Linked DNA regions of Phyllobacterium zundukense. The protein of the gene in region 2 interacts with the protein of the main gene of each other region in a pairwise test. Links are inferred from orthologs where the notes say so. Each region holds a gene or a part of one and is shown on either strand. Other genes may lie near its edges.

Region 1 (4,443 bases), 1.6 Mb from region 2 along the record:
GCCACTGGTTTCGGGATTGCTGACCGAGCACCTGTCATGGCGTGCAGCGTTCCTGGTCAACGTGCCGCTTGCACTGATCTTCATTGCCCTGGTGTTCCGCATTGTGCCGAAATTTTCCGGTGAGGTCGCGCGGCTTTCTGTTCCGTTCCTGCGGCTTGCCGCAATCGGTTGCGGCATCATGCTCGTGGCGCTCGCCAGCATCATGCACACGCTTGCGATGGAAGTCCTGTTCGTTGTCGGTGCGGCTGTGGTCCTTGCCTCGGTCATTGCTGTTGACCGGCGCAGCCGCATACCGCTCTTTCCATCCGATGCCTTCGCGCTGAATTCCACGGTCGGCATTGGCCTTTGGATCGTCCTGCTCATGCCGGTAGCGCAGGCCTCCACCTCGGTCTATCTGGTCATGACACTGCAGGATCTGTGGGGTTATGGTCCCACCAAGGCAGGGGCCTTCAACGCCACCTTTGCCATTGCATGGAGCATATGTGCGATCTTCGTCGCCAATATTCAGGATCCGCGCCGCCGCGCCTGGCTGATCCGTCTTGGACCGACCCTGCTTGTTACAGGTCTTGCCATCATCGTCTTTGGTTTCTCGCTCGATATTCCGCTGGTGGTGATGCTGGGACAAATCTTTATCGGCACCGGCTTCGGTGTCAGCTGGGGCTTCCTTAGCCAGACGGTGATGGAATCGGCGCGCAGTGGCGAGCGGGATCGCGCTTCGGCTCTCCTGCCGACACTGCAGTCGGCCGGTTATGCAATCGGCGCTGCCGTTGCCGGGCTTGCAGCCAACGCCGCCGGCTATCCGGAGGCTACGACTCCAGACGCCCTGCGGGACGCAACGATCACGATATTTTTCGTATCGACGGTCATCGGTGTTGGTGCACTGGTCGCAGGCTATGCCTTGCCGCTTCGCAAGCAAAATCTGCTGGCGATCGAAATGCAGAAGCAGCTATAGATTGCCGATGGCAATTGATGAACGCGATTTGAAGGCCGATCCTGAGATTGTCGGGATTTGGGTCGAGGGATGGGCGCTGACACGGCAGGTGGCAGCGCCCGTTTTCGAGAATGGTGGCTATCGCATCGAAGTCGGTTTGCCGGACCAGAAGCGGCGGCATGTGTTTCCGGCCTATTCCGATCACGTCCGTCAACATGCGGATTCTATCGCCGAGCCGTCCATTTTCCTGAAAGTCTGCGCGCCACCGGAAATTGTCCGGGCCAATCTGCCGCCACCTTGGCGTATTGAATCGCCGGGCTTCATGATGCTGCTCTCCGGGCCGATGCAGGGTGGTCCTGCTTCCCTGCCGGATGGATATGTCTTCGATCATCAGCAGCACGCCGGCGTCACCATCGTGAATATACTCGATGGGGGCGGGGAGATTGCAGCGACGGGACGGATCGCTTTTCCGGGTGAGCTTGCCGTCTATGACCGGATTCGTACGCACGATAACCATCGCCGCAAGGGGCTTGGACGAGCGCTCATGAAGCAGCTTGAAACGCTTTCACATGAAAAAGGCATACGTCGTGCGGCGCTGGTGGCAACCCCAGATGGCCGGGCACTGTATGAGACGCTTGGCTGGCAGTTGCACTCGCTTTACACCACGGCCGTCATTCCAGCGGTGTCCGAGGGTTGACTGGCGCTACTGCGCCAGTTCCGTCATCGCTTCTTCATACTCGCCCGAAAGCGTCAGCCACTCTTCTTCAGCGCGGGCGAGGGAAGACTTGGCATAGCCGATTTCCTTGCCGATCTGCGTCGCCTTGGCTGGTTCGCGCGTGTAAATGACCGGGTCAGCGAGCTGTTTCTGCAGCGTATCGATCTTCTTCTGGAAGCGGTGCACTTGCGCCTCGGCTTCCTGGATCTTCTTCTGCAGGGGCTTCAGGGCTTCGCGCTTCTGTGCTGCCAGCTTGCGCTGCTCGGCCTTTGTCAGCCTCGGACCTTCGTCAGCAATAGCCTTGCCGCTGCCAGCCCGTTCGGCCTTGGCGTCGGCCAGAACCAGTGAGCGATAGGCATCGAGATCGCCATCATAAGGCGCAACGCCGCCATCACGCACCAGCCACAGCCGGTCCATGGTCGCTTCGATCAGATGCCTGTCGTGAGCGATGAGGATGACCGCGCCATCGAAATCGTTCAGCGCATGCATCAGCGCTTCACGGCTGTCGATGTCGAGATGGTTGGTCGGCTCGTCGAGGATCAGCAGGTTTGGGCCCTGGAAGGTTGCGAGGCCCATCAGCAGCCGCGCCTTTTCACCGCCGGAAAGATCTTTCGCGGCCGTGTTCATCTTGACGGTCGCCAGCCCCATTTTCGCAACGCGGGCACGAACTTTGGCTTCCGGCGCGTCCGGCATCAATTTACGCACGTGTTCGATCGCATTGTCTTCGGGAATCAGGTCGTCGAGCTGGTGCTGGGCGAAAAACGAAATCTTCAGGTTCGGCGCCACGGTCAACCGGCCACTTTGCAAAGGCAGGCGACCGCCGATCAACTTGGCCAGCGTCGACTTACCATTGCCGTTCGAGCCAAGCAGCGCGATGCGATCATCCGCATCGATGCGCAGATTGAGATGTCTGAGCACCGGCTTGCCAGGCGTATAACCGACTTCACCGCTTTCAACAGCGATGATCGGCGATGCCACGACCTTTTCCGGCTCCGGAAAATGGAAGGGTTGAACGTGATCTTCGATCACCGCGGAAATCGGCTTGAGCTTCTGCAGGGCCTTCAGGCGCGACTGTGCTTGCTTGGCCTTGGACGCCTTGGCGCGGAAGCGCTCGACGAACGCCTCCATATGCTTGCGATGCGCTTCCTGCTTGGTGCGCTGCTTCTGCTGCAATTCCAGCGCTTCGCTGCGCAACCGCTCGAACTGGTCGTAATTGCCCTGCCAGAGCGTCAGCTTTGTCTGATCCAGATGAATGATCGAATTGACGGCCGAGTTCAGAAGGTCGCGGTCATGGCTGATGAGGATGACCGTGTGCGGATAGCGCCGCACATAATCTTCCAGCCACAGCGTCCCTTCGAGATCGAGATAATTGGTAGGCTCGTCGAGGAGCAAAAGATCGGGTTCGGCAAAGAGAACCGCAGCCAGGGCGACGCGCATGCGCCAGCCGCCCGAAAAGGATGAGGCAGGGCGCTTTTGCGCCTCCGCGTCGAAGCCAAGACCGGAAAGGATCGAGCCAGCGCGTGCTTCTGCCGAATGCGCATCGATATCGGCGAGGCGGATATGGATGTCGGCAATGCGGTGCGGGTCCGTCGCTGTCTCGGCCTCGGCCAGAAGCGCCGTGCGTTCCTGATCCGCGGCAAGCACGATTTCCATCAGCGAGTCTTCGGTACCCGGCGCTTCCTGTGCCACCTGGCCGATGCGGATATTCTTCGGCAGGAAGAAATCGCCGGTTTCCGCGTGAAGCTCGCCGGTGATCACCTTGAACAGCGTCGATTTGCCCGCGCCGTTGCGCCCGACCAGGCCGGCCTTCGTGCCGGATGGCAGGTTCAGGCTGGCGTGATCGATCAGCAGGCGGCCGGCCATACGCACGGATATGTCGTCGAGAATAAGCATGGTCGCGCTTTTGCACGGGAAATGGCTTTTCCGCAAGGTATTCGTGTTGCATATCTGATGTGCGTGGTTCGACGGGGCTCACCATGAGGGATGTTTGTCGGTTGCAAGAGACAATCACCAACATCGCCTTCTTAGTTACCCTGCAACCAACCCATTCCCTCATCCTGAGCTTGTCGAAGGGCGCACAATGGTGATGCAACCCTTATGAATAAGGTCGCCCCTCTTCGGTCCGTTGAAACTGGATGAGATCGAAGGATGGCGCTGCCTTTCCAAGCGCAGTCAAAATAGCGTGAGCCTGGCCGCGATGGTGCGTCTGGTGGTTGAAGAGATGAGCGAGCGCCGGCGCCAGCCGCTGGCTGATCGTGCGCATATCGCTGATCGTCGTGTAGGTGAACCGCCCGGCAATCGCCGCGCTGTCCAGCCCGTTGATCCAGGTGAGGATGCGGGCATCCTCTTTCTCCCGCGCTGCCTTCAACTCTTCCAGCTTGTGAAAAAGGATTGCGTCGAGCGCCTTCGGAGCATCGCCCTCACCGGTGAAGCGATGCAGCCAGATGCGATCGGTCACAAGCAGATGGTTCAGCGTTCCGTGCAGGGATGAAAAGAATGCGTGCATGTCACGCCGGTATTCTTCGTCGTCGAGGCTGGCTGCTGCTGCATAAAGCCGTTCGTTGGCCCAGCGATTGTAGGCAGCAAACATACGAAAATGCTGTTCCATCAAATTGACTTTCTGCCGAAAAGAGTCAGTCTTGCTGCCATATTATCCAAAGAGAGGCGGCTTTCCATGGGAATCATTCTGCACGAACTCGTCGGCGCCGACAAAAACCGTCCATTCAGCCCGCATTGCTGGAAAACGGTCATGTCATTGGCCCACAAGGGGCTCCCCTTTGACCGCAATACGATTTCC
Region 2 (5,067 bases):
TCATTGCCGAAGGCGTTATCGCTGCGGTCAAGGAAGTTGGCCTCAAGGTTCCGCTGGTCGTTCGTCTCGAAGGCACCAATGCCGAGCTCGGCAAGAAGATCATCAACGAAAGCGGCCTCAATGTCGTTTCCGCGGATGATCTCGATGATGCAGCGCAGAAGATCGTCAAGGCCGTGAAGGGAAACTAAGGCATGTCTATTCTCGTCAACAAGGACACCAAGGTTCTCGTCCAGGGCCTGACCGGCAAGACCGGTACTTTTCATACCGAACAGGCTCTGGCCTACTACGGCACCAAGATGGTCGGCGGCATTCACCCGAAAAAGGGCGGCGAGACCTGGGAGGGTAATCTGCCCACCGGTTCGAGCGCCCAGCTGCCGATTTTCAGCTCCGTTGCCGAAGGCAAGGATCGCACCGGCGCCAACGCCTCGGTGATCTATGTGCCGCCGGCAGGGGCTGCAGAAGCCATCATCGAAGCGATCGAGGCGGAAATTCCGCTGATCATCTGCATCACCGAAGGCATTCCCGTCATGGACATGGTGCGGGTCAAGGCCCGTCTCGACCGTTCCGCATCCCGCCTGATCGGTCCGAATTGCCCGGGCGTCCTGACGCCGGAAGAATGCAAGATCGGCATCATGCCGGGAAACATCTTCAAGAAGGGTTCCGTGGGTGTTGTATCCCGCTCCGGGACACTTACCTATGAGGCAGTATTTCAAACGACGAATGAAGGCCTTGGCCAGACGACTGCTGTCGGTATCGGCGGCGATCCTGTGAAGGGCACGGAATTCATCGATGTCCTGGAAATGTTCCTTGCCGACGAAGCGACGAAATCAATCATCATGATCGGTGAAATCGGTGGCTCGGCCGAAGAAGATGCAGCGCAGTTCATTGCCGACGAAGCAAAGCGTGGCCGCAAGAAGCCGATGGCCGGTTTCATCGCTGGACGCACGGCTCCTCCCGGACGCACGATGGGCCATGCCGGAGCGGTTATCTCCGGTGGCAAGGGCGGCGCGGAAGACAAGATTGCCGCCATGGAAGCCGCGGGCATCCGCGTTTCGCCATCGCCTGCGCAGCTTGGCAAGACATTGGTTGAAGTCCTCAAGGGCTGAGGCCGGCAAGAAGCACGAATGAATCGGGGCGAATGCTCGCCCCGATCGATCCACGGGGCCATGTGGGCCTCAACCCAGAGTGATACTGGTTTAAGATGAACCGGTGCACTCTTACAAAGGGAGACGGAGCACGGGCTCCGGTCACGAATATGGCACGTCAAGAACAGGCCAACGACATTTTCGCGCTCACCTCGTTTCTTTATGGTGGCAATGCCCACTATATCGAGGAACTGCACGCGCAATATGAGAAGGATCCGGCATCGGTTGGTACCGAATGGCAGGAATTCTTCGCCAACCTCAACGATACCAAGGACGATGTTCTCAAGAACGCCAAGGGCGCATCCTGGGAAAAGCCGAACTGGCCGATCGCCGGCAATGGCGAACTCGTATCGGCGCTCGACGGCAACTGGGGCGAAGTCGAAAAGCACATCACCGACAAGCTGAAGGCCAAGGGCGCGAATGGTTCTGCGGCAACCAATGGAGTTGCCGCACCTCTGACGCCGGCATCCGACTCGGACATCATTCATGCGGCCCGCGATTCCGTGCGCGCAATCATGATGATCCGCGCCTATCGCATGCGCGGCCATTTGCATGCCAAGCTCGACCCGCTTGGCCTTGCCGAAGTCAAGGAAGACTACAACGAGCTGTCGCCTGAGAGCTATGGTTTCACGGCGGCCGATTTCGACCGCAAGATTTTCATCGATAATGTGCTGGGTCTCGAATATGCGACGATCCCACAGATGCTCGAGATCCTTAAGCGCACCTATTGCTCGACCATTGGTGTCGAATTCATGCATATTTCCGATCCGGTGGAAAAGGCCTGGATCCAGGAACGCATCGAAGGCCCGGACAAGGGCGTCGCCTTCACCGCTGAAGGCAAGAGGGCGATCCTGTCGAAGCTGATTGAGGCCGAAGGTTTCGAGCAATTCATCGACGTCAAGTACAAGGGTACCAAGCGCTTCGGCCTGGATGGCGGCGAGTCGCTCATTCCGGCGCTGGAACAGATCGTCAAGCGTGGCGGGTCCATGGGCCTGAAGGAAATCGTCCTCGGCATGGCGCATCGTGGCCGCCTCAACGTGCTCAGCCAGTTCATGCGCAAGCCGCACCGTGCCATTTTCCATGAATTCAAGGGTGGTTCCTACACGCCGGACGATGTCGAAGGTTCCGGCGACGTGAAGTACCATCTAGGAGCCTCGTCGGACCGCGAGTTCGATGGCAACAAGGTCCATCTCTCGCTGACGGCCAACCCCTCGCACCTCGAAATCGTCAATCCGGTAGTCATGGGCAAGGCACGCGCCAAGCAGGACCTGCTCTGCGGCCGCGACCGTGACGAAATCGTGCCGCTGTCCGAGCGTTCGAAGGTCATGCCGCTGCTTCTGCATGGCGACGCAGCCTTCGCCGGCCAGGGCGTGGTTGCCGAGTGCCTCGGCCTTTCCGGCCTGCGCGGGCATCGCGTTGCCGGTACGGTGCATTTTATCATCAACAACCAGATCGGCTTTACCACCAATCCGCGTTTCTCGCGCTCCTCGCCATATCCTTCCGATGTTGCGAAGATGATCGAAGCGCCGATCTTCCACGTCAATGGCGACGATCCGGAAGCTGTGGTCTATGTGGCGAAGATCGCCACCGAATATCGTATGACGTTCCACAAGCCGGTTGTCATCGACATGTTCTGCTATCGCCGCTTCGGCCATAACGAAGGCGACGAGCCGGCGTTCACGCAGCCGATCATGTACAAGACGATCCGCAGCCAGAAGACGACGGTTCAGCTCTATTCGGCGAAGCTGATCGAGGAGGGCCTGATTACCGAGGCCGATCTCGAGAAGATGCGTGCCGCATGGCGCGAAAATCTCGAGCAGGAGTTCGAGGCTGGCCAGGCGTACAAGCCAAACAAGGCCGACTGGCTCGACGGTGCCTGGAGTGGCCTGCGTACGGCAGATAATGCCGATGAGCAGCGCCGCGGCAAGACTGGGCTGCCGGTGAAGACGCTCAAGGAAATCGGCAAGAAGCTTGCCGAAGTCCCGGCCGGTCTCAACGTGCACCGGACGATCCAGCGCTTCCAGGACAACCGCGCCAAGATGATCGAAACTGGAGAAGGCTTCGACTGGGCAACAGCGGAGGCTCTGGCGTTCGGTTCGCTGGTGACGGAAGGCCATCCGGTACGCCTGTCGGGTCAGGATGTCGAGCGTGGTACATTCAGCCAGCGGCATTCGGTGCTCTACGATCAGGACACCGAACAGCGCTACATCCCGCTCAATAATCTGCAGAAGGGTCAGGCGCTCTACGAAGTCATCAATTCGATGCTTTCGGAAGAAGCGGTTCTCGGCTTCGAATATGGCTATTCGCTGTCGGATCCACGTGCCCTGACTCTGTGGGAAGCGCAGTTCGGCGACTTCGCCAATGGTGCACAGGTCATCTTCGACCAGTTCATCTCGTCGGGCGAGCGCAAATGGCTGCGCATGTCGGGTCTCGTCTGCCTGTTGCCACATGGCTATGAGGGGCAGGGGCCGGAACATTCGTCGGCCCGCCTCGAACGCTATCTCCAGCTCTGTGCGGAAGACAATATGCAGGTTGCAAACTGCACGACGCCTGCGAATTACTTCCATATCCTGCGCCGTCAGATGAAGCGCGACTTCCGCAAGCCGCTGATCCTGATGACGCCGAAGTCGCTGCTGCGTCACAAGCGGGCGGTCTCGTCGATCGGCGACTTCACCGGGGATTCGTCCTTCCATCGCCTGCTGTGGGACGACGCGCAGCTGCTCAAGGATCAGCCGATCAAGCTGCAGAAGGACTCAAAGATCCGCCGCGTAGTCCTGTGCTCCGGCAAGGTCTATTACGATCTTTACGAAGAGCGCGAAAAGCGCGGGATTGACGACGTCTATCTCCTGCGCGTCGAGCAGCTTTATCCATTCCCTGCAAAGGCCCTGATCACCGAGCTTTCCCGCTTCCGCAATGCGGAAATGGTCTGGTGTCAGGAAGAACCCAAGAACATGGGTGCCTGGGCCTTTATCGATCCCTATCTGGAATGGGTTCTGGCGCATATCGATGCCAAGCATCAGCGCGTTCGTTATACCGGACGTCCTGCTGCTGCATCGACTGCAACTGGCTTGATGTCCAAACACCTTGCACAGCTCGAAGCATTGCTTGAAGATGCTTTGGGTTCTTAATTAACAAAGAAAATCAACGGAAGAGCGAGAACATGGCAACCGAAATCCGCGTCCCAACGCTGGGCGAATCCGTTTCCGAAGCGACCATTGGCAAATGGTTCAAGAAGGTCGGCGAGGCTATTGCCGTTGATGAACCCCTCGTCGAGCTCGAGACCGACAAGGTGACGATCGAGGTCCCGGCAGCCGCTGCCGGATCGCTCGCTGAAATCACGGCCAAGGAAGGCGACACGGTTGAAGTTGGCGCTTTGCTCGGCATGATTGGCTCGGGGGATGGCGCAGCCGCCGCCCCTGCCAAGAAGGAAGAGGCAAAGCCGCAAGCCGTTGCGCAGGCATCGGGTGCCGCCGCTGCAACATCGACTGCGGAAGCAGCGACCAAGACCGCTGAAGTCGCCGGTGAACCGGCAATCGCCGAGCGCAAGCCAAGCGAAATGCCGGCTTCTCCGGCAGCCTCCAAGCTTCTGGCTGAAAAAGGCGTTTCGGTATCCCAGGTCGACGGCTCCGGCAAGCGTGGCCAGGTTCTCAAGGGTGACGTGCTCGATGCCGTTGCCAAGGGCATCCCCGCCCAGCCTGCAGCGGAAGCGCCGAAAGCTGTTGCCCGCCCTGCATCGCCTGCTGACGATGCTTCGCGCGAAGAGCGGGTGAAGATGACCCGCCTGCGCCAGACCATTGCCAAGCGCCTGAAGGATGCGCAGAGCACGGCCGCCATGCTGACCACCTATAATGAGGTGGATATGTCGGCGGTCATGGACCTGCGCAATCGCTACAAGGAGATCTTCGAGAAGAAGCACGGCGTC

The links. The genes of interacting proteins can lie anywhere in the genome.
Region 1: the proteins of BLM14_RS19495 (region 2) and BLM14_RS11375 interact in binary tests that used the Escherichia coli proteins (3 or more experiments, as listed by UniProt). The link is inferred for Phyllobacterium zundukense from one-to-one orthologs.

What each region holds. Positions count from the first base shown.
Region 1 is NZ_CP017940.1:2,257,531-2,261,973, reverse strand. What follows is about bases 1,088-3,995. They hold BLM14_RS11375 (ABC-F family ATP-binding cassette domain-containing protein), read right to left. Parts: upstream 3,540-3,995; coding sequence 1,635-3,539; downstream 1,088-1,634. Other genes in these bases: BLM14_RS11370 (DinB family protein), read right to left, coding at 3,742-3,995; BLM14_RS11380 (GNAT family N-acetyltransferase), read left to right, coding at 1,088-1,628. Also shown: BLM14_RS11385 (MFS transporter), read left to right, coding at 1-952; more of BLM14_RS11380, read left to right, coding at 960-1,087; more of BLM14_RS11370, read right to left, coding at 3,996-4,254; BLM14_RS11365 (glutathione S-transferase family protein), read left to right, coding at 4,321-4,443. UniProt on the Escherichia coli protein: Genetic data indicate it may be involved in ribosome assembly or function.
Region 2 is NZ_CP017940.1:3,899,765-3,904,831, forward strand. Bases 942-4,473 are described here. They hold BLM14_RS19495 (2-oxoglutarate dehydrogenase E1 component), read left to right. Parts: upstream 942-1,255; coding sequence 1,256-4,273; downstream 4,274-4,473. Other genes in these bases: sucD (succinate--CoA ligase subunit alpha), read left to right, coding at 942-1,106; odhB (2-oxoglutarate dehydrogenase complex dihydrolipoyllysine-residue succinyltransferase), read left to right, coding at 4,306-4,473. In the rest of the region: sucC (ADP-forming succinate--CoA ligase subunit beta), read left to right, coding at 1-188; more of sucD, read left to right, coding at 192-941; more of odhB, read left to right, coding at 4,474-5,067. UniProt on the Escherichia coli protein: E1 component of the 2-oxoglutarate dehydrogenase (OGDH) complex which catalyzes the decarboxylation of 2-oxoglutarate, the first step in the conversion of 2-oxoglutarate to succinyl-CoA and CO(2).